3 regions of the Alteromonas sp. RW2A1 genome follow, and region 3 is predicted to be linked to each of the others. Evidence: predicted binding sites of a transcription regulator. Region 3 holds the regulator's gene; each other region holds the start of a gene.
What was found. Region 3 encodes sigma-54, which starts transcription at its own class of promoters, with help from an activator protein. Its sites were predicted from a motif close to GTTGGCACGNNNNTNGNNT; they were not measured.

Region 1: the regulator sigma-54 is predicted to act here: its motif matches at 5,342-5,360, upstream of BM528_RS01500 (DUF3192 domain-containing protein).
Region 2: the regulator sigma-54 is predicted to act here: its motif matches at 1,878-1,896, upstream of glnA (glutamate--ammonia ligase).

Annotation. Positions count from the first base shown of each region.
Region 1 is NZ_CP018031.1:319,273-329,111, forward strand. It holds gene BM528_RS01460 (DUF1801 domain-containing protein) at 1-218, opposite strand, end outside; gene BM528_RS18610 (hypothetical protein) at 222-359, opposite strand; gene BM528_RS01465 (BLUF domain-containing protein) at 405-821, opposite strand; gene BM528_RS01470 (hypothetical protein) at 929-1,654, shown strand; partial or broken gene BM528_RS01475 (pyrimidine/purine nucleosidase domain-containing protein) at 1,638-1,853, opposite strand; gene BM528_RS01480 (GGDEF domain-containing protein) at 1,850-3,352, opposite strand; gene queF (NADPH-dependent 7-cyano-7-deazaguanine reductase QueF) at 3,397-4,239, opposite strand; gene syd (SecY-interacting protein) at 4,362-4,910, shown strand; gene BM528_RS01495 (hypothetical protein) at 4,907-5,191, opposite strand; gene BM528_RS01500 (DUF3192 domain-containing protein) at 5,407-5,769, shown strand; gene BM528_RS01505 (GNAT family N-acetyltransferase) at 6,135-6,773, shown strand; gene BM528_RS01510 (PAS domain-containing sensor histidine kinase) at 6,901-8,229, shown strand; gene BM528_RS01515 (HupU protein) at 8,222-9,217, shown strand; gene BM528_RS01520 (nickel-dependent hydrogenase large subunit) at 9,250-9,839, shown strand, end outside.
Region 2 is NZ_CP018031.1:3,337,649-3,347,487, reverse strand. It holds gene BM528_RS14845 (DUF4124 domain-containing protein) at 1-199, opposite strand, end outside; gene glnA (glutamate--ammonia ligase) at 402-1,811, opposite strand; gene typA (translational GTPase TypA) at 2,267-4,096, shown strand; gene BM528_RS14830 (response regulator) at 4,347-4,730, shown strand; gene BM528_RS14825 (MalY/PatB family protein) at 4,967-6,118, shown strand; gene BM528_RS14820 (Nramp family divalent metal transporter) at 6,233-7,429, opposite strand; gene BM528_RS14815 (UPF0149 family protein) at 7,553-8,269, shown strand; gene BM528_RS14810 (hypothetical protein) at 8,313-8,504, opposite strand; gene BM528_RS14805 (CopD family protein) at 8,697-9,125, opposite strand; gene BM528_RS14800 (chloride channel protein) at 9,127-9,839, opposite strand, start outside.
Region 3 is NZ_CP018031.1:834,306-844,144, reverse strand. It holds gene mlaF (phospholipid ABC transporter ATP-binding protein MlaF) at 1-32, opposite strand, end outside; gene BM528_RS03800 (calcium/sodium antiporter) at 423-1,379, shown strand; gene BM528_RS03795 (KpsF/GutQ family sugar-phosphate isomerase) at 1,379-2,356, shown strand; gene kdsC (3-deoxy-manno-octulosonate-8-phosphatase KdsC) at 2,357-2,917, shown strand; gene lptC (LPS export ABC transporter periplasmic protein LptC) at 2,914-3,492, shown strand; gene lptA (lipopolysaccharide transport periplasmic protein LptA) at 3,461-4,054, shown strand; gene lptB (LPS export ABC transporter ATP-binding protein) at 4,054-4,779, shown strand; gene BM528_RS03770 (RNA polymerase factor sigma-54) at 4,857-6,356, shown strand; gene hpf (ribosome hibernation promoting factor) at 6,385-6,672, shown strand; gene BM528_RS03760 (PTS sugar transporter subunit IIA) at 6,686-7,132, shown strand; gene rapZ (RNase adapter RapZ) at 7,257-8,099, shown strand; gene BM528_RS03750 (HPr family phosphocarrier protein) at 8,134-8,406, shown strand; gene mgtE (magnesium transporter) at 8,612-9,839, shown strand, end outside.

The DNA.
Region 1 (9,839 bases), 520 kb from region 3:
AAACGGATACAACTTTTACCCATATCCAGCTTAGTAGGTACCGCTTCGGCGTAACGGACCCGAAACCAGCTTTCGAGCTCAGGCATTGCATAAATGCCCATATGATAAAAGCCATAATGGCTTTTCTGTGCCGCCAGGTTCATAAAGGGTAATGGCAATTCTGGGTTGCAATGATAACCGGCAGGGAACAGTTGATGGGGCACCACATAGCCAATCATGTTTTAGTTGATGCATTCGCTAAATCTGGCTGGCAGGTTATCCAGTATTGTCTGGCGTAACTGTGATATTACCCGCTGCTTTTCCACGGGTAGGGCGGTAATGTACTGGTCTACCGATGTGTAACTCTGTGCGTCGGACATAGTCGCTCCTGGCTAACTTAGGTTAGATTGCTTAACCACTATGCCTTAAAGGTTGTCCTGATTACCAGCAAGGTGTTGCAGGAATTGGAATGCCTGTCGAGGGCTCATGGTTTCCGGCAGGAACTCAGTCTGGCCCATCTCTTTGAGCAATTTAGTAAACTCGGCACTGCCGCCGGCGTAGCCCATTTTCCACTGTTTGAAAATAGGGGCGGTGATTTCCTCATAGCTGATAATAGTGATTTCGTCATGGCGGGGGTCATCAGCAATATCCAGGTAAAGCTCGTTAACGGCGCTGCGTTCGCCTTCCAGCGCCTGCAAAAAATATTGTTGTTCGTAAGAAAGCATACCGCAAATGCCCTCGGCCTGATTGTTACGGCGGGCGGTGTCGAGAATGGATTTCAGATCGCTAAGTGACATTTCCCGCGAGGCATGGCTGTAGTACACCAATCTCACTAACTTCATTTTTACTTTCCTTTTTTCTAAACTGCGTAATTGTTTGCGTAACTGCAGGCAACGACTATCTTTCAAATATAGCAGAGTTTTCAGAAACGGTAGTGTTGGGTAAATGTATGGAAAATCCAGTGTTTTTGGTTGGTCAGAGTCCAGACTTAGCGGCATTTTTGCCGGATAACACAATGCACTGCGAAAAATTAACCAGCCTGAGAAACGCTAAAAAGACACTGCGCAGTTGTAAGCCCTCACTGGTTATACTCTGTGTAGGCTCCGATGATGATATTTCCCTCTGTCAGTCGGTAGCCCAGTATATTCGTCAGGGGCTGGTTAACCAGGATACCCGTATCATTCTTATGCATAACCCCACTCAGCAACTGGACGAAGTAGTCTGGCTGGAAGAGTACCAAATCAATGCCTGTTTAACGGCGTCTGAAGCGAAAGCCAAGTTTAATGCCAGTGTGCTCAAACGGGAGCTGGCCACTTTTGAGTATATTGAAAACACCTACCGTCAGCACGATGCAGAAACAGAATTGCTGGTGTGTATCACACGCTTTTCACGAGGCGACGAAAAGCTCACGGCGCTGCTTTCAACCTTCTCAAATGCGCTGGCGAGATTATGCCATGCCCACTGCAGTTTCGAAATTTACCTGGAAAACACATCGCGTTTTCGGGTGCGTGGTTCCGATACTGCCAGCAACGATCTGGCAAAAACTATGCAGGCATTGTTATCAGAGGGCGGGCTGCCGGCCAGCCTTGCTCAGGCAATAGAAGAACAGCATCCACAAATTCACCTGCTCGATGAAAGTGGCGGACTGGAGCCGGTTAGCCCCGTTCCCGTTTAATCAGCCGAATGTCGAAGGATTCGTAGGGGGCAAACAACATTTCGTAGTTGTCTTCATCCACTCCGCTATTAAGCACTGCCAGGCAGCAGTTACGGAAGAGCTGATACAGGTTACTGTTTGTGGTGTCTTCAAGCTTGCTGACTTCAAGTTGGGAGAGTTGGCTCATCCAACCTACAGGGTTTAGCTGAATTTTTTTCATTCGTTATCCTGAATGACCACCTGATTCCGACCACCGGATTTTGCTTTATATAGCCCTTTATCGGCCCGCTCAAAGGCGGCGTCGAGCTTCTCCCCGGTACGGCACTGAGTACCGCCGATGGAGGCTGTGACTGTCAGGCGCTCTTGTTTAAATTTAAAGGGTAGCTTAGCCAGCCCCTCGCGCAACTCATTCAGGCGATTTAACAGTTTATCGCTGGCATGATCGGGCAACAGTATAATAAATTCTTCACCGCCCCAGCGTGCCATAAACTCGCTGCTGGTCAGGTTAGTTTTCAGGTGGCGTGCTATGGCCTGGAGTGTTTTATCACCGGCGGCGTGGCCGTATTTATCATTGATCCGTTTGAAGTGATCCACGTCGACTACCGCGATACTCAGTGGCTTGTTCTGGGCCTGGCAGCGATCCCATTCTTTTGAAGCCCTTTCATTATATGCCATGCGATTGGGCACCCGGGTGAGCGGATCGGTGTACATGTTTATGCGCTGTTCAACCAGCTTTTTACGGTATGAGTCGGTTTGTTTCTGCAGCGATGAGAGCTGTTGCTGCATGGAGACCAGCAGTGACATCAGGCCTTCCTGTTCCTGACGCTCGGCTTCTTCACCGGCACTGAGTGAGTTAGCCATCTGGCCCAAGTAGTGCTGCGCCTGCTGCTTTAAGTCGTCGATATTGCTTTCGCCTTCCAGGGCGTCTTCCATGTCTTCCAGCACGTTTCGCAATTCCTGGTTGCGAGACTGGCGCGCCTCAAAACTCTCGGCACTTTTTGAGATACTGGATTGCACGTCACCGTTAATATTACCCAGGGCATTATTCAGCCGCTGAATAATTTTACCGGCCGTATTGGCCTCGGTGAGGGTTTCCTGAACCATTACCCGGATCAGGATCAGGCAGCTATTCAGTAACTCTTCTTCGGTAAGCCCCTGGCCAAGCCTCTCCTGCAGGGAGGCGATGTAGTCATCCTCCGGGTTGACCCGGATATAGGTTTGTACCAACTGACCGAGCTCATCGATGAGGTTTTGTTTAAGCTGTACCGTTCGGTTATTGGGTTGGTTGTCAGTCGTTGACTCTTCAGCATTGCCCATGCCGGATTGATAGCACTTTAATACCTGTTGATAGAGCGGCAGCACGGCACTGATGCCATTGATGGGCTTTTTCAGGGCGCTACTGGCTTTGGCTGCCTGGCTGCGGGCCGCCGGCTCAGTCACCAGACGCTGAAATGCCTGGATGTCTTCTTCCAGTTGGCGAAGCCAGGCCTGAGTCAGGGTTTTTACTGAGTAGGGTTCCAGCATAATGAGCTGGTTGACTTTATTCATGGATAGGGTGGCCAGAGTGAAATCAATCTTGCCACTTAAATGACCGCGCAGAGACTGTAACTCTTTATCAATCTCTGCCGATAATCCCTCATAATAACTGGTGAGCCGGACTATAAATCCTGCCAGTTGCTCACTGTGAGCGCGCAGCGATTGGAGTTGTTTCGCTTCCATGTGTTATGCAAGCTCCTTATTAGCCAAAAATAACCGCCGGCATGCTACTGCCGGGCTAACCGATTGTTCGATACATTGAAATCAAAATTCGCCCGTAGCGGGTTGATATCCAATCCGCCTCTGCGGGTGTAGCGCGCATAGACTGCTAGCTTGTGCGGCTTGCATCGATTCATTAAATCACAAAAAATTCGCTCGATACACTGCTCGTGAAATTCATTATGCCGGCGAAACGAGATGAGATAAGCCAGCAGTCCGGCGTGGTCTATAGCCGCGCCTTCGTAATGAATTTGCACACTGGCCCAGTCAGGCTGACTGGTGATCAGGCAATTAGACTTTAATAAATGACTCACCAGGGTTTCAGAAACCTGCTGGTCGCCGGTTGTGAGCAGCTCCGGGCTCGGCTCATAGGCATTGATTTCAATGTCCAGATCGTCAATCACGGTGCCGTCGAGTTCACCAAGGTGAAGGGCGCCAAACTGACCGGCGCTGAATAATTGCACCTTAACCGGTGCCTGGGCACAGGCCGATAAATCCTTGCTTAAGTGTCGGGCCACTTCATCTGCACTGCCAAATACCGACTGATTGAAGCTGTTCAGATAAAGCTTGAAAGACTTAGACTCGATAAGGTTTTGCGAATCAATTGGCACCTGGCATTGCAAAATGGCGACCTGCGGTTTGCCTTTCGGATTAAGCCACGAAAGCTCATAACCGTTCCAGATATCCACACCGCCAAAAGGCAGGGGCTGTGAAACGCCAATTTGTTCACGGCTTAGCGAGCGCGGCACACCTTGCAACAGCTCAGGCGTGTACTGTTCAATGTAGTCAACCTTTTGACCCAGTGTCAGGTTGGCGGGAAGAGACGGTGACGAAGAGTGCTTTACTGTCATGCTGTCCTGTAACTTTTTACCACTGATTAATCATGGCACGCGCATTCAATATGCCAAGCTGGTGTTTAAAGTGCCATAAATTCTTTACTATAGAGGTTTAGTATACCTGATATGGAATCGCAATGGAGAATATAGTTCAACAATCATTGCATAAGTTAATGCGCGATTTACAACAAGCGGCAGCGTCTCATCCCGCGCTGATGACCACTGAGTTTGAAGCGGAATTAGCATCCCCCTGTTATGTGGGGAACGCCAGCCAGGGAGAGCCCTGCACCTGGCAGCCCGTGCCGATGGAAGGTGAATATACCTTTGCCAATATCGAAAACGCCTTGCACATCACGCTGAACGAGCAATTTTGCAAATTCTTTACCACTTACTGGAGTTTTAATCTGCCGGTTAAGGCTGAACAAGGCAACTGTGAATTATTGCAGGTTTGCAGTGAAGAGGACTTCGAGCGACTACAACAAAACCTGATTGGCCATTTGTTAATGAAGCAGCGACTAAAACAGCCGCCCACGTTATTTTTTGGCTTAACCGATGAAGACGACTTTATTTTGTCTGTAGATAATGCCTCAGGTGAGGTAGTACTGGAACAGGTGGGGAAATTGCCCACTCGTTGTCTGGCACCTGATCTGGCGACCTTTATTGATGGCCTGACGCCAGCCGTTTAACTGAGCTTTGCCAGCCGGCTCTCCATCACCGCGAGGGCCTGCTCTAACTGTTCCACCCGTTTTTCCAGCTCAGCGATGCGCTCTTTGTCGCCCGGTGTTTTGGGTTGGGCTTTGACCTGCACATTCTGCTGATTAAAGACCTTTATCGCCTCAATGGCGTCCAGCACGCTTACCTTGAAAGGCGCTTTACCACGCAATAAGCCTACACCCGGCGTTAAGCCCTCGGCCGCCAATAAATGGCAGATTTCGACCAGGGTTTTATGGTTTTCTTTAGAGGACATGCATTTACTCTTTACTGGTGACCAACACACCAGGCGGGCTTGGCCTTTAGTCAGTTAGTCAAAACAACGAAAATTTCGCTAATCATACCGATAGTTAGCACCGCCGCCAAGTGGTTATTTTTTAATTTCTTTAAAATTCAATAAGTTATAGTTGGCCTCATTCTTGATTACCTGAAGTTCATTAGTGACTTATTATTTTTCAACAGGGAACCACTATGAAAAAATTAATGCTTTGTACTGCTCTGGTAGCACCCATGTTACTGTCTGGTTGTGTCATTTCCGTAGGAGGTGATGACAAAGAACATTACCAGGCCAGCTGGGAGCAGCGTGAGTATAATAATCGTAAACATATCAGCAATCTGGAAGTGAATGCGCACTTTGAAGACGTTACCCGTAAGATGGGTGTAGCCGACTTCAACGAAATGGTAGGCGAGGGCGATCACGTTTACCGGATTCTTTACTATCGCACGCAGCGTACCGAGGACGACGGTATCACCACCAAGGACGAGTGTACTCCCCTGGTCTTCAAAGATAATCGCTTAATTGGTTGGGGTGAAGAAGCGGTCCGTAAAATCTAATCCGCCCACCGTTTACACTTACTGACAAGCCCGATAAACATCCCGTTTATCGGGCTTGTTGCTGTCTGGCCGGCCATCATTAATGATGGCTCGTTGCACTACCTGCCCGATCACTGTACTCAATTATCATCGCTAAACTTATTCAAATGTATAAATATTGTTAACGGTATATTTACATGGTGTTATTTTTTCGGCTAGAGTGGGGAACTGATGCACTTTTTGTGCGTCTATTACGTATCTCTTAAGACCAATCTTGTTGTTTTCAGTTTGCTGTTGTTCAGCGGCAGCGCTGAGCGGTTGAGTGAGAGGGCGGCCCGGGTCGCAAAACAGGCGTTTACGCATCACCACAACACGGGAGACAGGCTATGGTACAAGCGGAAATCCAACAAAACCTGGATAAAATCAGAGCAGCATACTTATCAGCGGAAGATCTGAAAGTGGCTGCATCCATCATTTACAACGCCTACCACGACGATCCAATTTTTTTACAAATATTCCAGAGTGAAAAAGAAGGCTACGAATCGCGGTTACGGTCGGCTATTCGCGAAGAACTCACCGCATTCTGGGAAGCCGAGCAACCCATTATTGGCCTGTTTGATGAGGGGCGATTATTGTCTGTTGCCTGCCTCACGGGGCCAGACAATGCTGCAGGGGCTGGGCGTTATTGGCACTGGCGGTTAAAAATGCTGCTGACCACCGGGTATTACGGCACCCGGCAAATGCTCGAGAAAGAGGAAAAAATTCGTTCTGCCATGCCAGCTGAAAAGTATCATCTGCTGTCGTTCATTGCGGTGCATCCGGACTATCAGTCACACGGTCTTGGTCATCTGCTGATGCGGGCTATCGACAGTGTCTTACTTGAGCATCGTGATTCAGAAGGGGTGGGCGTATTTGTGACAGTACCTAAATATGAAACGTTCTTTTCTGACGGCTTTTATCAAAAAGTCGCGCAGGTGGAAATTGCTAATAAAACCGGGCAGGTTATGTTCCGTCCAAGGCCTTAATCGTTCGCCGGGAATACCGTGCAGGGCGAGCAATCCGCCCTGCTTTTAACGAGAAAATGCCTTGTCAGCCTTGCGGGCCGAATCCCGTCAGGTATAGTGCCTGTATAGATAATTACACGCTGCAGATATGTCAGACTCTTTAGACTTCAATCCGGTACAAGCCATTCAGAATGAAGATGCCTGGGTAAGTGTCATCCAGAAAATGGATGAAGCCTATGCGGATCTGGTGCAGTCACAGGTCGAAGTCGAAGAAAAAAACGTTGAGCTGGAAGAGGCCAAAAGCTTTTCTGACAGTATTCAAAGTGCTATGAACGATGTGCTCGTCGTGTGTGATAACGACGGTATCATTGAAGGCGTAAACCGGGCATTAACCGAGCTGGTGGGGGAGTCTGAATCGGCTCTGATTGGTCGTTCTATTTTAACCTTTATCGCCCCGGAGTTGCACGACAAGGTACAGGGCTTTTACGAACGCCTGCGTGCTCAGTCTGTGCGCGACTACGAGCTGGAATTACAGGGCAAGTCGGGCAGTGTACCGTTATCGGTAAATTGTACGGCGCGCTTAAATCACCGCGGTAAGTCTGTGGGCATGGTGCTGGTAGGACGCCCTCTTGGTGAGCTGCAAAGAGCCTATAAAGAGCTTAATATTGCCCATGCTGAATTACAGCTCGCCCAGCAACGACTTATTCAGTCAGAAAAAATGGCTTCTCTGGGTCGTCTGGTGGCAGGTGTAGCCCACGAGCTGAACAATCCCATCAGCTTTGTGTATGGCAACATGCACGTGTTACGTCGTTACACCGATAAACTCAGCACTTACTTTGATGCGGTAGCCAGCGGTGAAAGCCGTGACGCGCTGCGCGAGATGCGTGAAAACATGCGTCTGGAAAAGGCCATCAAAGATCTCAATTCGCTGGTGGATGGCACCATGGAAGGCGCAGACAGAGTAAAAGAAATCGTCAATGATTTACGTCAGTTCTCGTCTGCGCAGGTGTCGGAGAAAGCGTCTTTCGACCTCAGTCACGCGGTGCATACCGCTTTACACTGGATAATGAAAGAAAGTGATTTTGCGGTTGAGGTGGTAGACAACATTCCCCGACCACTGGAAGCTTATGGCCATGCCGGGCAGATCCATCAGGTCGTGGTCAACCTGATCGAAAACGCGGTAGATGCCATGGCTGCTTCCGAGACGCGCAGATTAACCATCAATGCCAGTGCAGATAATGATGGCGTGTTATTGACCATAAGGGATACCGGATCTGGGATCAGCGCCGACGATGCGCCGCAAATTTTTGAGCCTTTTTATACAACCAAACCAGTTGGAATGGGAACAGGCTTAGGTTTATCAATTAGTTATGGTATCGTTTCGCAACATAATGGCGAATTATCCATCGACAATCATATCGATGGCGGTGCAATCGCTAGCCTGTTTTTACCTAACCGGGAGTCCGCTGATGCTTAATCTGTTATGGCTGCAATCCGGTGGTTGCGGCGGCTGTTCCATGTCGTTACTCAATGCCGAATCCCCCGATGTCCTGACCCTGTTTGAAAATGCGGGCATCAATCTGCTCTGGCATCCATCATTAAGCGAAGCCACCGGTGATGAGTGTATTGCCATGCTCGAGGGGATCCTGGCCGGTGACATTATTCTGGATATTCTTTGTATCGAAGGCTCTATGATGACCGGCCCCATGGGCACCGGTAAGTTTCACATATTGGGCGGTACCGGCAAACCTATGATTGAGTGGGTAAAAGCGCTGGCGGATATTGCCCGCTACACTGTTGCCGTTGGTAGCTGCGCGGCCTACGGAGGTATTACGGCAGCTGGTGCCAATGATACTGATGCCACGGGCCTGCAATTTGATGGCGAAATGGCGGGCGGTCTGCTGGGTAAGGATTTTACGTCGCAAAGTGGCGATCAGGTGGTTAATATCGCCGGTTGTCCGGTGCACCCTGACTGGGTTACCGAAACCCTGATGAGCATAGCGCTGGGTGAGCACAATGATGAGCAACTCGATAAGTTTGGTCGTCCGCGTATGTACGCCGATCACCTGGTGCATCATGGTTGCTCCCGCAACGAATTCTATGAATATAAAGCCAGTGCGGTGGATATGGGCGATCGCGGTTGCATGATGGAAAATATGGGGTGTAAAGGCACCCAGGCGCATGCTGACTGTAACAGCCGGCCCTGGAATGGCCAGGGCTCCTGTACCAACGGTGGCTACCCGTGTATTAATTGCACCGCCCCCGAATTTGAAGAACCGGGCCACAGTTTTTGCCAAACGCCCAAAATTGCCGGGATCCCGGTTGGCCTGCCAACCGATATGCCCAAAGCATGGTTTGTTGCCCTGGCGCAATTGTCTAAAGCGGCCACGCCTGAACGGTTAAAAAAGAATGCCATTGCCGAGCAGCTAATTTATCCGCCCACCATTCATAAACGCAAAGGCTGAACCATCAGTATGTGCAGTCAGAGAGTAGCAGTATGAGCCGAATTGTCGCAGGCCCCTTTAATCGCGTGGAAGGGGACCTGGAAATCACCCTGGAAACCGGCGAAGATAAAGTGCAGCGAGCTGAAGTAAACTCGCCGCTGTATCGTGGGTTTGAACGAATTTTACTGGGCCACAAACCCATGGATGCGCTAGTTTATACGCCGCGGATCTGTGGTATTTGCTCGGTTACCCAGTCGGTGGCCAGTGCCCGGGCGTTAGCTGATGCCATGGGACTGAGTATGCCGAAAAACGGCGAGCTGTGTACCAACTTAGTGCTGGCAAGTGAAAACATTACCGATCTGATCACGCATTTTTATCTGTTTTTTATGCCCGATTTTGCCCGCGACACATACGCTGGCGCTAGCTGGTTTGGTGATATTCAGGGGCGGTTTAAAGCCACTGCAGGCTCTGCCTCAACGCAGATGTTGCCAGCTCGGGCCGATTTTCTGCACCTGATGGGGCTGATGGCCGGCAAGTGGCCACACACCCTGAGTTTACAGCCGGGTGGGGTAGCCAAAGCGATTGAGCCCAAAGAGCGCATGCGTTTACTGGCCATCGTTGCCGGGTTTAAGCGTTTTCTCGA
Region 2 (9,839 bases), 1.6 Mb from region 3:
CAGGACTGTTTTGTGTTTTTGGTTGCTGTGTTTTATTTTTCTGTGTCGTGTTTTGCTGGGCAGAGGCTTGCTGGTCAGGTGTTTGCTGATCGTATGTTTGCTGGGCAAAAGCCTGATGAGAAAAGCAGGCGGCGCATAGGAACACAGTAAATGACGGCAAAGTGAAAAGCAGCGAGGTGCGTTTAATTGAATCTGTCATAAATGGTGTCCCTTTAAATGTTGCTCAAACGCTATCATAGATGATTCTAAGCATAATAGATAATTGTTAGTCGCGCAGGCTGTTCCCAACCTAATAGGCCCTTATACAAATCAATGCGCAGACAATAAAAAAGCCCGCAATTGCGGGCTTCAAATATCTACATACATCATCAACACACTAAGCGCATGTTGAAACGTTTCTATTAAACGCTGTAGTACATGTCGAACTCAACAGGGTGAGTTGTCATGTTCAAAGTAGTAACTTCTTCAGACTTAAGATCGATATATGCATCAATCATGTCATCAGTCATTACACCGCCAGCAGTAAGGAATTCGCGGTCGTTATCCAATGCTTCTAGCGCCATTTCTAGCGAGCTAGCAACGGTTGGAATTTCTGCTGCTTCTTCTGCCGGTAGGTCATACAAGTCTTTATCCATAGCATCGCCAGGGTGGATCTTGTTCTTAATACCGTCAAGGCCAGCCATAAGCATTGCAGTAAATGCAAGGTATGGGTTAGCTGTTGGGTCAGGGAAGCGCACTTCGATACGACGAGCCTTATCGCTTGTTACATAAGGAATACGGATTGAAGCAGAGCGATTACGCGCAGAGTAAGCCAGCATTACAGGTGCTTCAAACCCTGGTACAAGACGCTTGTACGAGTTAGTTGATGCGTTAGCAAACGCATTGATTGCGCGAGCATGCTTAATAATACCACCAATGTAGTAAAGCGCTTCTTCAGAAAGGCCTGCATACTTGTCACCTGCGAAGATGTTCTTGCCATCTTTTGCAATAGATTGGTGACAGTGCATACCAGAACCGTTGTCGCCAACTAGAGGCTTAGGCATAAAGGTCGCAGTTTGACCGTATGCATGAGCAACGTTGTGTACAACATACTTGTATACTTGGATTTCATCAGCTTTCTTAACTAACGTGTTGAATTCACATGCAATTTCGTTTTGGCCAGCGGTTGCAACTTCATGGTGATGCGCTTCGATAACAAGGCCCATCTCTTCCATAACCATACACATTGCCGCGCGAATGTCGTGCGCAGAATCTACTGGAGGTACTGGGAAGTAACCGCCTTTTACGCCTGGACGGTGAGCCATGTTACCGCCTTCAAACTCTTCGCCAGAGTTCCACTTTGCCTCTGATGAATCAATCTTGTAGAAAGAACCTGCCATATCGGTGTGGAAACGCACGTCGTCGAAAAGGAAAAATTCTGGTTCTGGACCGAAGAATACCGTGTCACCGATACCTGTAGACTTCAAATATTCTTCTGCACGGCGAGCAACAGAACGCGGGTCGCGCTCGTAGCCTTCCATAGTAGTAGGCTCAACGATGTCACAGCGGATGTTTACTTGTGTTTCTTCTGCAAAAGGGTCAACTACGCAGCTGTCTGCGTCCGGAAGAAGAACCATGTCAGACTCGTTGATGCCCTTCCAGCCTGCAATTGAAGAACCGTCGAACATTTTTCCTTCTTCGAAGAAATCTTCATCAACTTGGCTCGCAGGAATAGATACGTGTTGCTCTTTACCTTTGGTATCGGTAAAACGTAAATCGATAAATTTCGCTTCGCTTTCTTTAATCAGCTCTAATGCCTTTTCTACTGACATCGTGTCCTCCAGGTTTTAATGTAAAAATGCAGAGTGATCAGGCTCACTCCAACAGTAAAATTGTGAAAGCGATAATCATGCCATCTATCTATCTGCCGTTTTCTGCGGCTTACACTAAGATGAAGACCTGTAATATGGCCTGCTTCGCACTAATTTGGTGCGATGTCGTGCAATAGTGGTGCAAGTGGCATCGCCTACGATGTTTAGACTAGAATACTTTCTAGCCGCTTACCACTCTTTCTATACAGTGAATTACTCCCTTATTACCACCAAATTCCGCTATAGGCCTTTAAAAATAGAAGAAAAGCGGAAACATTCATTGCAAAGTGAAAAAAGATGCGCAAACGGCGCGTTTTTTCTGTACAATCCGCGAAAATTTTCTATCTGCATTTTTTGCAAGAAATCTCATGCATACCGTGTTGGTATGTATCGATTTACACAGGCTCTATATAAGCATGAATACCACTGATATAAGTAAATTGCGTAATATCGCAATCATCGCCCACGTTGACCACGGTAAAACTACCTTGGTAGATAAGCTTCTTCAGCAATCTGGAACGTTGGAATCTCGCGGCGTACAAGAAGAGCGCGTTATGGACTCGAATGACATCGAGAAAGAGCGCGGTATCACCATCTTGGCGAAAAATACTGCAATTAACTGGCAAGACTACCGTATCAACATTGTTGATACTCCGGGACACGCCGATTTCGGTGGTGAAGTAGAGCGTGTAATGTCAATGGCTGACTCTGTACTTCTACTTGTTGACGCTCAAGAAGGTCCAATGCCGCAAACGCGCTTTGTTACTCAAAAAGCATTTGCTCAAGGCCTTAAGCCTATTGTTGTCATCAACAAAATCGACAAGCCAGGTGCTCGCCCTGATTGGGTAATGGACCAAGTATTTGATTTGTTCGATAACCTTGGCGCTACTGATGAGCAGCTTGATTTCCAAGTTGTTTATGCTTCTGCACTAAACGGTTGGGCGTCTAACGATGCTGACACACCGTCAGAAGACATGACTCCACTTTTCCAAACTATTGTTGACCAAGTTGCTGCACCAGATGCTGATGCCAACGGTGGTTTCCAAATGCAGATTTCACAGCTAGATTACAACTCGTATGTGGGTGTAATCGGTGTAGGTCGTATCAGCCGCGGTTCAGTTAAAACCAACCAACAGGTAACTATCGTTACTGCTGATGGTAAAACTCGCAACGGTAAAGTTGGCTTAGTATATGGCTACCTTGGTCTAGACCGTCACGAAGTAGACAGCGCGAATGCGGGCGATATCATCGCTATCTCTGGTCTTGGTGAACTGAAAATCTCTGACACAATTTGTGACGTTAATGCCGTTGAAGCACTTCCACCACTATCGGTAGATGAGCCAACAGTAACCATGACGTTCCAAGTAAATACATCACCTTTCGCTGGAAAAGAAGGTAAGTATGTAACGTCGCGTAACATCCTTGAACGTTTGAACGACGAGCTTGTTCACAACGTTGCACTACGTGTTGAAGAAACGGCTGATCCGGATAAATTCCGCGTATCAGGTCGTGGTGAACTTCACTTAGGCATACTGATTGAAAATATGCGTCGTGAAGGTTACGAACTTGCTGTATCTCGTCCAGAAGTAATTCTAAAAGAAGAAAATGGCGAAACAACAGAGCCATTTGAAACCTTGACGATTGACTGTGAAGAACAGCATCAGGGCTCTATCATGGAACAGCTTGGTCTTCGTAAAGCAGAAATGACTGATATGTCTCCAGATGGCAAAGGCCGTGTTCGCATTGACTTCGTTATTCCAAGTCGTGGTCTTATCGGTTTCCAAACAGAATTTATGACAATGACGTCGGGTTCTGGTTTGCTATACCATTCATTCGATCACTACGGCCCTTACAAAGGCGGCATTATTGGTAAGCGTAAAAACGGTGTTCTCATTGCCAACGCTAACGGTAAAGCACTAACTAACGCACTGTTTAACCTCCAAGAGCGCGGTCGTTTGTTCATCGGTCATGGTGTTGAAGTTTACGAAGGTATGGTTATCGGTATTCACAGCCGTGACAACGACCTAACGGTAAACGCGTTGAAAGGTAAGCAGCTTACTAACGTTCGTGCCTCTGGTACTGATGAAGCGCAAACACTTGTACCACCAATCAAAATGTCTCTAGAGCAAGCACTAGAGTTCATTGACGAAGATGAATTGGTAGAGGTTACACCAGAATCTATTCGTATCCGTAAGAAGTTGCTTACAGAGAACGAACGCAAGCGTGCATCGCGAGCGCCAAAATAGACAGCAATATACGTTAAAGTTTTAGCGCGTTAATGTTTGCGCTGAAAAAAGATAAAAATGCCAACCTCGCGTTGGCATTTTTTATTCTATTAGCGCTTGTTCAAACCATAACTCGCTAAATAGTTGCTACCAAAGGCGAGTGGTCATTTCTATATTTTGTCCCTACACTTTAAGTTATTAAGCTCCTGTAGGCTATATCGCTTTTACAGGTAACTTGTGTAAACGGTGGAATTTTTTAAGAGGTACTTCCATGCTTTCAATTGCCGTCATTGAAGATGATCAAATTACCCTCGATTTAATAACCGATGCATTAGAAACCCAGTTGGATGCAACCGTTTATCCGTTTAGCCGGAGCAAATACGCTCGAGATTTTTTGCTTCAGCAAACGCCAGATTCATTGAATTTGGTGATTAGCGACCAACTTATGCCCGACTATGATGGGCTGAGCTTGTTAAAGCTATGTCGTTCAAAAGGTTTAGAAATTCCGTTTTTGCTCATTACTGCAGACCCTCATAAAAGTCTTGTATTGGATGCGGCTAAACTCAATGTTTCTGGCTTCCTAGCAAAGCCAATTAGCATGAAAGAGTTAGTGGCTACCTCTGATAAGGTGACATCTCAAAACCACTGCAATTGAAATACCTCTAAGTGCTTTGTTACCAAAAACACTCTGAGATATTTATTCTCAGCACTCACTGCAAGCATTCCTTCAAGTAGCACATCCTTGGGCCAGTAGGCGATTAGTAGCAACTGAGTACCTGCATCACAATAATTAAGTGCAAATTGTTATAGAGAAATGTACTTCCCACCCTAGTTTATACCTTTGCAAAACCATACACTTGAAGCATAACTTTCTCGGCAAAAGGATGTAGTGTGAGCGCATTATTCGACAATACCCCATCAAGAAAAGAGACTCATTCATTTAAATGGCAGAAGTACAAAGGCAAAGACATCATTCCTGCCTGGGTTGCAGATACTGAGTTTTCTTGTGCTCAGCCTATTTTAGACGCTATTTCTGCTCAGGTAGACCACGGAAACATGGGGTACATTCTGCCCTCGCATCACACGGGGGCTATTAACGCAGTAGTGCGTTGGCTAAAAGATAAACACGATTGGCACATTGAGCCTGAGTGGCTAGTGTGGACGCCGGGTGTGGTGCCTGCATTTAACGTTGCGTGCAAAGCCTACTGCAACCCAGGTGATAAGGTGCTAATTCAAACGCCAAACTATCCGCCTTTGTTGGCCGCGCCTAAACTCAATCAGTTAGAAAGAGTCGATATTGGCACTGTCATCGACTCAACGAGTGATGCAGAGAATCCTAGGTATACCCTCGACTTTGATGCACTTGAACGAGAAGCCGCCGACCCTAAATGCACCCTGTTCATATTATGTAATCCTATGAATCCGGTAGGCACAGTGTTAACGCAATCGGAGATAGACAGGATTGCTGACATTTGTAATAAGAATGGCGTTAAACTGTGCTCTGACGAAATACATTGCGATCTTATTTTAGAAGAGGGCAAAGCCCATATTCCTGCCGGTAGAGAGGCGCAGTTAGCTGACAACAGCGTTACTTTAATGGCCGCAAGCAAAACCTTTAATATTGCAGGTCTTGGCACTTCGTTCGCCATCATACCGAATAGAAGCGTTAGGCAGGCATTTGTAAATGCCGCAGCCGGCATTGTTCCATGGGTAAATATAATGGGGTTAGCGGCTACCGAGGCCGCGTTTACGCAGTGCGACGATTGGCACAAACAAGAACTTAGCTATCTTCGCGAAAATCGAGACAGAGTTTACCAAGCAATCAATAACATAGAAGGGCTAAGCATGCTGAAGGCGGATGCCACCTTCTTAGCTTGGGTAGATGCAAGTGGCTTAGGTGTCGATGATGTACAGGCCTGGGCAGAGCAAAAAGGCGTAGGGCCATCGCCCGGTAAAGACTTTCACCAGCCAGACCATTTCAGAATAAACTTTGGCTGTAGTCGTTCTATGCTTGATGACATTCTAGCGCGCCTAGCTAAATAGACGAATCCCAAAAAATAGCAGAAACTACTTGTAGTAGAAACTTAAATAGTAGAAAGCGCCTTGTGAAAACAAGGCGCTTTTACTAGCGATAATAAAGCTGGATAAAGCGTGCAATTACAGGAATACATTGACCAATTTATAGCAACCTAACCCCACCACTGTGCCTACCACAACTACTCCTGCAATATTACTTTTCCAAGAGTTTTTAAACTGCCCTAAAGCCTGGCTTTTGTTCATAACTACCAATAAGAAAATAGCAATTACCGGCAGTAATAGCGCGTTTGTAGCCTGCGCAAACAATATGGCGGGTAAGGGTTTAAAACCTAATGCTGCAACACTTACGCCTACCAGAATAATGACCATCCATACAGCTTTAAAGCTTCGGCTCTTCATATGGTCACTTAAACCAAGAGCCCCTGTCACCGCATAAGCGGCTGCTAGCGGCGCGGTTATGGCACTCGTCAAGCCTGCTGAAAACAGTCCAAGGGCAAAAAACCATTGCGCTTTATCGCCAAGCACAGGCTTGAGTTGCTCTCCCATGTTGCTGGCGTCTATGGTGGCTGCTTGATTGAAAAACGCCATCATTGCGGTTGCCATTACAATCAACGTTATAAGTCCGCCCATACTTATGGCTCTGGCTGACTGACTTCGACAGGCAAGGACAGCCTGCTGCTTATCTAAGCCTTTCGATGATTTTGCTACCAAACTCGCGTGTAAAAATAAATTGTAGGGCACTATGGTGGTGCCAATTAACGCCAATACGGTGGTAATAGCATCGGTGTCTAATTTAGGTGATATAAGCTGATTGAACATGGCTGATAAGTCGGGTTTAGCCACGAGCAGTGTGATCAGAAATACCCCTGCCATGATAAAGACTAAATAAACTAAAACAGTTTCAATCCATTGGTAGCTTCCAGACCACAATAGCACTATCGCAATAGCGCCAAGAATAGCGGCCCATGGCCCTATTCCAATATCGATAAACGCATCGAGTCCAATTGCGGCACCGGTTAAGTTGCCCGACTCATAGGCAGCGTTGCCAATGCCGATAGCACTGACGATGAGCACAACGAAAAGGTTTTTGAGCCAGGGCTTGTAGGCCATATCTTTCATGGCGCCAGCAAGTCCCTGTCCAGTGGCAACGCCAAGGCGGGCTGCCATATCCTGCAGGACTATTGTTGCGAAAACAGAGAAGATAAGTGCCCATACCAAATGAAAACCGAAGTTAGCTCCGGCTAAACTTGCGGTAGTAACGGTTCCTGGGCCAATAAAGGCGGCCGCGATAATATATCCTGATTTATCTTTTGCCATTTGCAACAACTCTTAGTTATGTTCTATTAGGGTCAACAGACCTTAGTATGATATCAATTGGAAAAAAAGGCGCGCAGCCTATCGTTTCAAAATATATAACGCAACCCAAAATGAGAATCTGCAGTGAATGATCAGTTACCCATAAATATTGTTAGGCCAATAGTGGAAAAAAAGAGCTTTCGCAACGTGCTCCCAAGTGCGGAAAAAGTCGATGGTATGATATTCGCTGTGGCCGCCTGCCCAGAAATACCTATGCCAGAACAGTGGATGCCATGGCTTATTCAAAGTGCTTCTAGCCAATTGGTTGATAGTGATGTAGATATTCTTGCCGATACGCTTATGAATGGGTTGCGTGCGCATTTAGACTTTATGCGACAGGGGCGTATCGCGTTACCGCCTTACTGTATGGAAACTATTACTACCACAGACGCAGGTAAAGAGGAGATGATTAAACCTAGTAGTGCGTTATCACAGTGGTTAAATGGCCTGCTGATTGTTCACAAAAACGTAGAGCCTGTGTGGCAAAACGCGTGGCAGCTAGCTGAAAAAAAGCAGGCAAACATAGACAGGCTGAATCATGAAGATGCAGAAGAAAAAGCAGCTAATAATGAGGGGGAAGCGCCAGAAGTTCAGCTTTCTCGATGTCTAAAGCTTTTCACCACCTTGGCAAATATAGATTTAGCTTACCAGCAACGACAGCCCCAACATGCTGAGCAGCTAAGTAAAAAACTACCCATTCTTGTAAAACAGCTGCCTGCATTACTAAAAGATTATACGACGCTTGCCGGCGATTTAGCGGGCGCTTTGCCCAATCAATTCGAAATGTTTACTAAAAAATAGAAAGAGTAAGTGTTGTAAGAGCATGCCCTCGGTTTAACATTCACTAACGCTGACGCTGCTGCAAACGTTTTTCACTTATGGTTTGCTTTAATGATGCCGTATAAGCATCAAGGGCAAGCTTAGCCTGTTCATATTCTTCGTTAAGCGTAAGTGAGCTTGGTTCACGCATAAGCGCTTTAAATGCGATATCCGTTTGTTTTAGTAACTCTTTAAGGTGCTGATTATTTTCGTCCATGTTCTGTCCTTGTCTTTTTTCGTTACCTGAAGCGCTACATTTTTGCGCCTGTCCATTTTTTGCCTAACCGCATTTTTATAATAAGCCCAACCGCTTAACTTAGCACTGCAACTGAACGCAAAAACGATAAAACGTGTCTTTAGAGTGTTTATACAAGTACAAGTAGAGCGACTAGGCAATTCAGTGCTTGCGCTAGAATGGTTTTACAATAGCTAAACACACAATAGCGAGAATGATGAGTACCGGCGCTTCGTTAAGTATTCGATAAAAGCGAGGCGTGTGGGTATTTTCATCGCGAGCGAACTGTTTCATCAGTGTAAACAAATAGAAGTGATAACCGTAAATTGCAACTAAAAGTAGAATTTTTATATGTAGCCATCCAGACATTTTAAACCATGTGCCGCCGTAACTTACAATAAGCGCAATGCCAAACACTAAAGTGAGCAAAGCAAAGGGAGTGACAAAATACCAAAGGCGTCGTTCCATCACTTTAAACTCTTCTTTAACGACTTGAGAAGAGGTAGTGGCGTGATAAACAAAAAGTCGAGGTAAATAGAAAAGGCCTGCCATCCACGCAAGCATAAAAAAGATGTGAAGTGCTTTGAACCATAAAATATACATGTCAGTAATTCGCCTTTTGCAAAAAGCTTTGTAGGATATTCCAAGTAATTACGCCAATGATATCGTTAAAGTCTTGGTCGTAAATATAAACTGCGCCAGAGCGCGATTTTTTAAGATGTTCGTACACTTCATGAAGAGTAGTTTGAGCACTTAGCCCCTCCATTTGATAATAGCTTAAGGCCGCCGCATCGTGCTCTAAGCTCACATTGTATTGCACCAACTTGTATTGCACATCAATTTCGAATTTAGACTGCTGAATCACAATTTTGGTTGGCTCTTTCTCCAAATGATCGGTAAGCGCTTTTTCTGGTGCATCGTTAAATAGCTTGTAGTTGGTATCCATGGCTGCCAGAACGCCTGTTTTTTCTAACGCTTCCCGAATTGACGAAATGGCGTAGGGAAGATTTTGATAGTCTAATTGGAGAATAAATAACGAACGATTTTTGAAAAACTGCGTTGATGTTACGTACGCAGGCACAATCACCAGCATGGCTGGAAGAATAATTTGCGGGCTGTAGGAAAGCTCCATTACTGCCGAAAGCGCAGCCAGCGGAGCGTGTAGTACTGCTGTTAGCATTCCTGCGATACCCAATAATGCAAAGCTGTTCGTGAATTCAGGTACATCAATAAAGTAAGACAAGGGAAGCAAGAGTACTGCGCCTGCTAACATACCAATTACCATCACAGGGCCGATAATGCCACCTGGGATCCCTA
Region 3 (9,839 bases):
GTCAGATTATCTATTTCAACTAAATGTTCCATAGTGTATTTTTGTCGACCCTCGACTGGGCGCTGCCGCTTTAAACTCGGAGTAAAGTGTCTTGGAAAGCAACGCAACTTTGTTATTGTGGAATTAAAGGCAGTACAAATTCCATGCCTTTGAACACACACTGACCTTCGTAAAGTCAGTAAGTTTAAAATTTTCAGTATTGTACGCTTTTTCCTACCCTGCGCCAAAGTCAAAAAGTTACAACTTATGTTCGATGAAGACGAATGATCCATAACGTAAGCTGAATATCATTAACGCAGGCTGAACATGTCTCTTTTTCATACAATCTCGTTCGAAAAGGCAAAATAAAAGCCTAGCGCCATAGGCAAATGGCACCGTTTTTGCGACAATCTTGCGAAATAGACTTTTAATTACAGGTTGTTGTGCTTCTAAACATTGTTATTTTCATCATCGGACTCATCGTTTTAAGTTGGAGTGCGGACCGATTTGTCTACGGTGCATCCGCGCTGGCGAAAAATATTGGCATTTCACCCATGATGATAGGATTGACTATTGTTGCCATGGGGTCTTCTGCACCTGAAATTGTGGTGTCTGCCATTGCCTCGATTAACGGTAAGATGAATACGGCAGTCGGAAATGCGCTAGGTTCAAATATAACCAATGTCGCACTGGTACTTGGAATAACCGCTCTAGTAAAACCACTTCTTGTTTCATCCACAACATTAAAGCGGGAACTGCCAGCATTGGTCGTGATCTCGTTAATTGCCATTGCCTTTATGTTCGACGGCGAACTCAAATCTTATGAAGGCGTTATTTTACTTGGCCTTTTCGTTTTCGTGTTAGCGATGATGGCGTGGCTTTCGCTGCAGGTAGACAAGGAAGACCCGCTCATTGCTGAGACGGCAGATGAAATTCCTAAAGGGGTATCAAACACCGCTGCCCTTGTGTGGATTGGTTTGGGCTTGGTGCTTTTACCGTTAAGTGCCCACTTCTTGGTTGACTCTGCTGTAGAGATTGCCCGTTATATGGGATTGTCTGATTTAGTCATCGGACTCACTATTATTGCATTTGGTACCAGCCTTCCCGAGCTTGCGGCAAGTATTGCCGGCGTACTTAAAGGTGAAGATGATCTAGCGCTAGGTAACATCATTGGCTCGAATATATTTAATCTACTCGCCGTACTTGGAATGCCAGGGCTTATTGCACCCGGCTTGTTAGACCCAGATGTGTACAATAGAGATATGTATGTGATGCTAGGGCTAACCTTGCTACTGTTTTTATTCAGCTTCGACCTCATCGGCAAACGTAAAATATCTCGCACTAACGGTGCAATTCTTTTAGCCTGTTTTGTGGGCTATCAATTTTGGCTGTTTGGATAATGACAAATAAACAACACCATTACATTGCTTCGGCAAAACGAGTTATCGATATTGAGGCTCGTGCAATTACCGATTTAGCACAACGACTAGACGACAGTTTTATCGATGCTTGTAACATGCTTTACAACTGCTTGGGTAAAGTTGTCGTTTGCGGCATGGGCAAGTCGGGACATATTGGAAACAAAATAGCTGCAACCCTAGCAAGCACTGGTACTCCAGCGTTTTTTATGCACCCTGGCGAAGCTAATCACGGTGACTTGGGCATGTTAAGCAAAAACGACGTGCTTTTAGCTATTTCTAATTCTGGTGAAACCAGCGAGTTAATAAATCTGCTGCCCGTGGTAAAACGGCTGGGTGTTAACGTGATAGCAATGACCAACAGTGAATCAAGCACACTAGGTCAACATGCTAATGTGGTGTTAAATATAAGCGTGGAACAAGAAGCCTGCTCCCTCGGTCTGGCTCCCACAAGCAGTACAACCGCTACACTGGTAATGGGCGACGCTCTAGCTGTAGCGTTGTTGGACAGAAAAGGTTTTACCTCTGATGATTTTGCGTTGTCACACCCGGGAGGCTCGTTAGGTAGAAAACTCTTGCTAAAAGTGAGCGACATTATGCTTACGGGCGATGACATACCGCTTACCAGTAACGGAGCAACAGTGGCGCAGGCACTGCTTGAAATATCCCGCAAAGGGCTCGGCATGACCGGTATTGTCGATGAGTCTGGCAAGCTAACCGGCGTTTTTACCGACGGAGATTTAAGGCGAATTCTAGATGCCCGGGTCGATTTACATGACGCTAAGGTCAGTGACGTGATGACAGTAGGCGGAAAAACCACAACACCAAACCAACTGGCTGTTGAAGCACTGAACGTAATGGAAAGCTTTAAAATTAGTGCGTTAATGGTGCTTGACGATGAGCACACTCCGGTTGGCGCATTTAATATGCACATGCTGCTAAAAGCGGGAGTTTTATAAATGGAAACCACGCCAACCCAAACGCTTTACACCATCATGCCATCGGTGTTATTCGATGCATTGTCAAACATCAAACTGCTGGTGTGTGACGTAGATGGGGTGTTTTCTGATGGCCGTATTTACCTAGGCAACGACGGTGAAGAATTGAAGGCATTCCACACCCGAGATGGCTATGGAGTTAAAGCGCTTGTTAGCCACGGCATTAATGTTGCCGTTATTACCGGCAGGCGCTCAGCCATTGTCGAAAACAGAATGAAAGCATTAAATGTAGCTCACATTATTCAAGGTGAAGAGAACAAGTTTGATGCATTGAAACATTTAATGAACAAGCTTGAGCTAGCGCCCGAAAATATCGCTGTTGTTGGTGATGATATGCCCGACACTGGTATGTACGAACTTGCCGAAGTGAAAATAGCGGTGGCAGATGCTCATCCCTATGTCAAAAATCAAGCTAACTGGATCACTACTTTGCCCGGCGGATTTGGCGCGGTTCGAGAAATATCTGACACACTATTACAAGCTAAAGGAATTGAAAACGGTATTTTTGGGGCCAGCGTATGAACGCATTCGGCTTTAACCGCCTTGGGTTGAGTATTTCTGCGCTTTTTATTCTCGCCATGCTGATGTATATCCCAACATGGATGGAAGAAGAACCTGTGCTAACCAGCTCAGAAGGGCTCGATGCCCTCAAGCCAGCCTATAAAGCAAAAAACTTAACCACAACCTTGTATAACAGTGAAGGTCAGCTGAATCACAAAGTGTTTGCTTCATCAATGGAGCATTATGACCAGTTGGGCTTTGTTTCTTTTGAGCAACCCAGCTATACATTGTACAGCAGCGATGCAGATTCCCCGTGGGTGGTAACTGCATTAGAAGGAACACTTTACAATAACGAGCTTATTCAGCTAGAAAATAAGGTCAATATTGAGAACCAAAGCCAGGATGACTTTGTCAAAACAATCACCACTGAATATATTCAAATTAATTTAGACAGTAAACAAATGACGTCAGACCAACCAGTAGAAATACGTGGCATGCAGTACGTTATTCAAAGCAATGGATTTAACGCAAACCTGCGTACACAAAAATATGAGCTTATTGACCATGTACATACAACGTATTCTCCTAGCAACTAGCGCTATATTTGTCTTATGCGCCGGCCCAGTGCTTGCCAACGAAAAGGACTTTAGCCTTCCTATCGAGATTGGCTCGAACTCTCAGTTTATAGATGGGAAAAATAAAACTGCTTTGTACAAAGACAATGTGCTTATTACCCAAGGCTCTTTAGTTATTGAAGCTGACGAAGTAGAAGTTATTGCCTCTGGAGGCAGTGGTCGTGAGATTTTTGTCGCGCGAGGTAAACCTGCTAGCTACTCGCAAAAACTAGAAGATGGAAATCCAGTATCGGCACAAGCTAACGAGATTCGTTACGAGGTTGCAAAGCGCACTATTTCACTGAGCGGCAACGCTGAATTACGGCAAGATAGCAGCCAAGTAAAGGGCGATAACATTACCTTTGATATGATAACTGAACAGTTATTAGCAACTGGCGGCAATCAAGAAGATGGTAAAGGTCGCGTTACCACGGTATTTACGCCAGAGTCTATTAGAAAAGTCAAAAAAGACGATTCGAATAGTGATGATGGCAGTGATAATGACACAGACAAAAGCAAAGACGGTAAAGGCAAGCAACAGTAATGGCTACTCTTAGTGCAAAAAACCTTGCTAAGGCATACAAATCCCGCCAAGTTGTGATTGATGTTAGTCTGTCAGTCTCTACAGGGCAGATTGTTGGGCTGTTAGGCCCAAATGGCGCGGGAAAAACGACAACGTTTTATATGATTGTCGGTCTGGTGCCGTCAGACAAAGGGCAGATATTAATAGACGATAAAGAATTAACGCATCAGCCCATGCACGAACGCGCTCGCGGTGGAATTGGTTATTTACCTCAAGAAGCGTCTATATTTAGAAAACTGACTGTGCATGAAAATATCATGGCTATTTTGCAAACCCGAAAGGATTTGAACTCTCAGCAACAGGAAGAAGAAGCTGACGCACTACTTGATGAATTCAATATCAACCATATACGTAATAGTGTGGGTATGAGCCTTTCCGGTGGAGAACGTCGCAGGGTAGAAATAGCAAGAGCACTTGCGGCTAAACCCGAATTTATTTTGCTCGATGAGCCCTTTGCTGGTGTTGATCCAATATCAGTTAATGATATAAAGAAGATAATACAGCACCTTCGCGACAGAGGAATAGGCATCCTCATCACCGACCACAATGTGAGAGAAACATTGGATGTCTGTGAAAAAGCGTACATTGTGAGTCATGGCGAACTTATTGCGCAAGGAACGGCGGAACAGGTTTTAAGTAATCAAAAAGTAAGGGATGTATACCTAGGCGAACAATTCAGGCTATAGTTATTATATGTAACCTAATTGTCATTTTTCTCAAGCGCTCTGGTACATTCACTGAAGAGCATAAATATAAGACGTAGATGAAACCATCTTTACAGTTAAAATTTAGTCAACAACTAACAATGACTCCCCAGCTGCAGCAAGCTATTAAGCTGCTTCAGCTGTCTACACTCGACCTTCAGCAAGAGATACAGGAGGCGTTAGACTCAAACCCTCTTTTAGAAGTTGAAGAAGGTAGCGACGAGCCTCAAGCTGAAAAAAACAACATCGATAATGATGATAGCGCTGGCGAGGCCACTGCTTCGGCATCTAGCGACACTATCGAATCTGGTGATGCTCTAGAAAAAAACGACCTTCCTGATGAACTGCCCATCGATAGTACGTGGGACGAATATTATTCTGCATCTTCCGCACCTGCCCCCGGCCCATCAAACAACGATGATGACCAAATTTTCCAGGGTGAAACCACAGAAGATATTCAAGCCCATTTATTATGGCAAATGCGTCTCACTCCTTTCTCTGATACCGACAGAGCGATTGCCATTGCCATTATCGACTCTATTGATGAATCGGGTTACCTCACGGCAACGTTAGACGAAATATTAGAAGCCGTTAATTTTGAAGATATTGAAACCGAAAATGTTGAAGAAGAGATAGAGTTAGACGAAGTGGAGTGCGTGCTAAAACGTATTCAAATGTTCGATCCCATTGGCTCTGGTTCGCGCACTCCACAGGAGTGTCTGATGGTTCAACTTCGTCAGTTTGCCGACGATACCCCTTGGTTGGAAGAGGCAAAAAGACTGATAGAGGACTATTCGGATTTGCTTAGCAGCAAAGACTACAGAACCTTAATGCGTAAGAGTCGTTTGAAAGAAGACGAACTTCGCGAGGCAATGCGTTTGCTTCAAACCTTGAATCCTCGCCCAGGTAGTGCTTTAGTTACTAAAGAGCCTGAGTATGTTATCCCCGATGTATCGGTAGCAAAGAAAAACGGTCGCTGGACTGTAGAACTGAATCCAGACAGCTTACCTAAACTGGGTGTAAACCAGCAGTATGCAGCGATGAGTAGAAAAGCGAAAAATAGTAGCGATTCACAGTTCATACGCTCTCATATGCAAGAAGCCAAATGGTTTATAAAAAGCTTAGAGTCGAGAAACGATACATTAATGAAAGTGGCTAACTGTATTGTTCAGCAACAAATGGGATTTTTTGAGCACGGCCCCGAAATGATGAAACCAATGGTTCTCAATGATGTCGCAGAAATGGTAGACATGCATGAATCGACAATTTCACGGGTTACTACTCAAAAATACATGCATACTCCACGAGGAATTTACGAGTTAAAATATTTTTTCTCCAGCCACGTGGCAACGGAATCAGGCGGCGAGTGTTCATCTACCGCTATCCGTGCGTTAATAAAGAAATTGGTTGCAGCAGAAACGCCTAGCAAACCATTAAGCGATAGCAAGATTGCTTTATTGTTGGCAGAGCAAGGCATAAAAGTCGCTCGGCGGACAATAGCAAAATACCGGGAGTCTTTATCGATACCCCCGTCTAACCAACGCAAAAGCCTTATTTAAAGGCGCTATATTAAAAGGAAGACGAAATATGCAAATCAACCTAACTGGTCATCATGTCGAAATCACCGACTCTTTGCGTAATTATGTCGATACGAAGTTCAGCAAACTTGAGCGGCACTTTGATCACATTTCTAATGTCCATGTCATCCTCAACGTAGAAAAAATAAATCAAAAAGCCGAAGCCACTATGCACCTTAGCGGTGCTGAAGTGTTTGCATCCTCAGAAAATACTGATATGTATGCAGCGATTGACAGCATGGTGGATAAGCTCGACCGGCAGGTAATCAAGCATAAGGAAAAACTGAAAAAACATTAATAGATAATTAAGCATGGACATTAAAGCCATCGTAAGCCTGGACCGCACCGAGTGTGCGGTTCAGTGCAATAGTAAGAAACGAATCTTAGAAATTATTTCTGATATAGCAGCGCAGGGTAATGAGAATATAGATCAAGTCACTGTGCTAAACAGTTTACTGGCTCGGGAGCGAGTAGGCAGTACAGGAATAGGCAACGGCATTGCGCTTCCACACGGCCGCTTGGCAGGATTAGAGCAAGTAATGGCGATTGTTGTAACCTGTATACCTGCAATCAACTTCGATGCTATTGATGAAAAGCCTGTCGACATATTTTTTGCGTTACTGGTACCTGAAGAACAAACTCAAGGCCATTTGCAAACGCTGGCTACTGTTGCAGGTAAACTTAATGATAAAGATACGGTGAAAGCCATACGCAGAGCCAAAACGAACGAAGATATCATCTCTGCTCTTGGCGTATAAATTGACGCAGCACGGAGAAGCATCGCGCTCTTTGTTGCTGCTCTTTTCTGGAATATGCGCTTAATTGAAAAATCATTTTTGAATTAGCTTTTGGCACATAAAAAAATTTTAGGGAGAATTATCGGTGAAGCTGATTATTATCAGTGGTCGTTCTGGCTCAGGGAAGTCAGTTGCGCTTAGGGCCCTAGAAGATTTGGGTTATTACTGCGTAGATAATATTCCCGTAAACCTGCTACCTACCCTCACCCACACGGTAGTAGACGAATATGAGCAGGTAGCCGTAAGCATAGATGTGCGAAACCTGCCTAAAAACCCTAACGATTTGGTAGAGATTTTAGACTACCTGCCCTCTTCCTGGTCTATGACCATCGTTTATATTGATGCCAGTGACGATGTGCTGGTGAAGCGTTTTAGCGAAACCCGTCGACTGCACCCTCTCGCTAAACTCAACAAGTCACTGTCGGAAGCTATAAAGGCAGAATCTAACTTACTTGCACCAATTGTTGAGCGCGCAGATCTGTATTTAGACACTGATAAATTAACGATTCACCAGCTTGCTGAAATTATTCGCGAGCGTATTTTAGGGAAGAAGAGCTCCCGTCTCGTTCTGGTATTCGAGTCTTTTGGATTTAAACACGGTATTCCTAAAGATGCCGACTATGTGTTTGATGCCCGTTTCCTTCCCAATCCTCATTGGGAGCCAGATCTTCGGCACCTAACCGGTGTCGATGCTCCGGTAGAGGTATTCCTTGGCTCACAACCCGTTGTAACCAAGTTTGTATGGCAAATACAAAATTTAATTACCACTTGGCTTCCTCACCTGGAAAGAAACAACCGAAGCTATGTCACGGTTGCTATAGGCTGTACCGGCGGTCAGCACCGTTCGGTTTATATTGCTCAAACGTTGTCAAAAACATTCAGCGAAATTCATCCCGACGTGCAAATACGTCATAGAGAATTAAATTAACAACCTGCGCATTAAGTAGAGAGCTAGACAAACTGTGACTATCGAAAAAACGCTAACAATCGTCAATAAACTTGGTCTGCATGCAAGAGCAGCAACTCAATTGGTACAGTTAGCAAATCAATTTGACGCAAAAATCATTCTCGAAAAAGGTGACAAACAAGCCGATGCTAGCAGCGTACTTGGCCTTATGATGCTAGAAAGCCATCAGGGTGAGCAGGTAAACGTGATTGTTGAGGGCAATGACGCTGAAGCCGCTCTGGCGGCCATTGAAAAGCTCATAGAGGGTCGATTTAACGAAGACGAATAACACTTTCCTGCTTTGTGCTTTTCTTGCTTAAATTTTTACAGCTGCTGTTATTATCGCCAAGCGCGTAAAAACGTATTTCAAATCAACGTATTTGTCATGACACCAACAGGGTAAGTACGCTATTCTATTAACACGCAACATAGTCTCTGTGTAGCCACCAAATTAGGTTTTCTTCGGGCATCTAGTAAGTTAGGAATTGCTCTTCATGGCAGAAGCTCTCGTTTCTAAATATGTACAAACTCAGCTGAGAACGCTTAACAACGCATTAAGCAACGGTCAGTTCGTGTCTGTAAGAAAGCTATTATTAGAGCTTCCCCCTTCCGATGTTGCCCATATTCTCGAGTCTAGCCCTAGTCGTACCCGCGACGAACTTTGGGAGTTAATCGATAGCGATTTTCACGGCGACATAATAGAAGAACTCTCCGATGATGTGCGTAATGGCATAATCACAAAAATGCTGCCGGCCAATGTGGTTGATGCGCTTGAGGAAATGGACACCGATGATTTAGCAGAGACGCTCAGTAGCTTACCTGAAACCGTTTTGCTCGACATTCTTGACTCGATGGACGCTCAAGACCGTTTGCGAGCCGAGCAAGCGTTGTCTTACGGTGAAGAGACCGCCGGGTTCATTATGAACACCGACACCATTACGTTGCGCCCAGATGTCACCATTGACGTTGTACTCAGGTACATTCGCCTGAAAGGGGAGCTTCCAGAAAATACCGATACCTTTTACGTGGTTAATCGAACCGATAATCTGGTGGGTATTGTCCCGGTTACTCGGCTATTAACCGCTGATACCAGCGACAAAGTATCGGACGTCATGGATGAGGAATCAGAAGCTATTCCAGTCAACATGCCAGATGATGAAGTAGCGAGTTTATTCGAACGCTACAATTGGCTTTCAGCCCCCGTTGTTGACGAAAAAAATCGTCTCGTGGGACGTATAACCATTGATGACGTTGTAGATATTATTCGTGAAGACGCAGAGCACTCTATGATGAGCATGGCCGGTCTTGACGACGACGAAGATACCTTTGCCCCTGTTATGCAAAGTACAAAAAGACGTTCGGTATGGTTAGCGGTAAATTTAGCCACAGCACTTTTGGCTGCCATGGTGAGCGACCTCTTCGAAGCGACACTAAGCGCCTTAGCAGTATTAGCCATACTCAATACCATCGTGCCCAGTATGGGGGGCGTGGCAGGAAACCAAACCTTAACGCTAGTTATACGCGGTATGGCCCTTGGCCATGTGAACGCCAGTAACTCACGCTGGTTAATAAGCAAAGAAATTGCCATTGGTGTGCTCAACGGCGTTATTTGGGCCGTGCTGATAGCTTCAGTAATTGCTCTGTGGAAACAAGATTACATGCTTGGGGTTATTATTGCGTTTGCTATGCTCGTTAACATGATAGCCGCCGCACTCGCTGGTG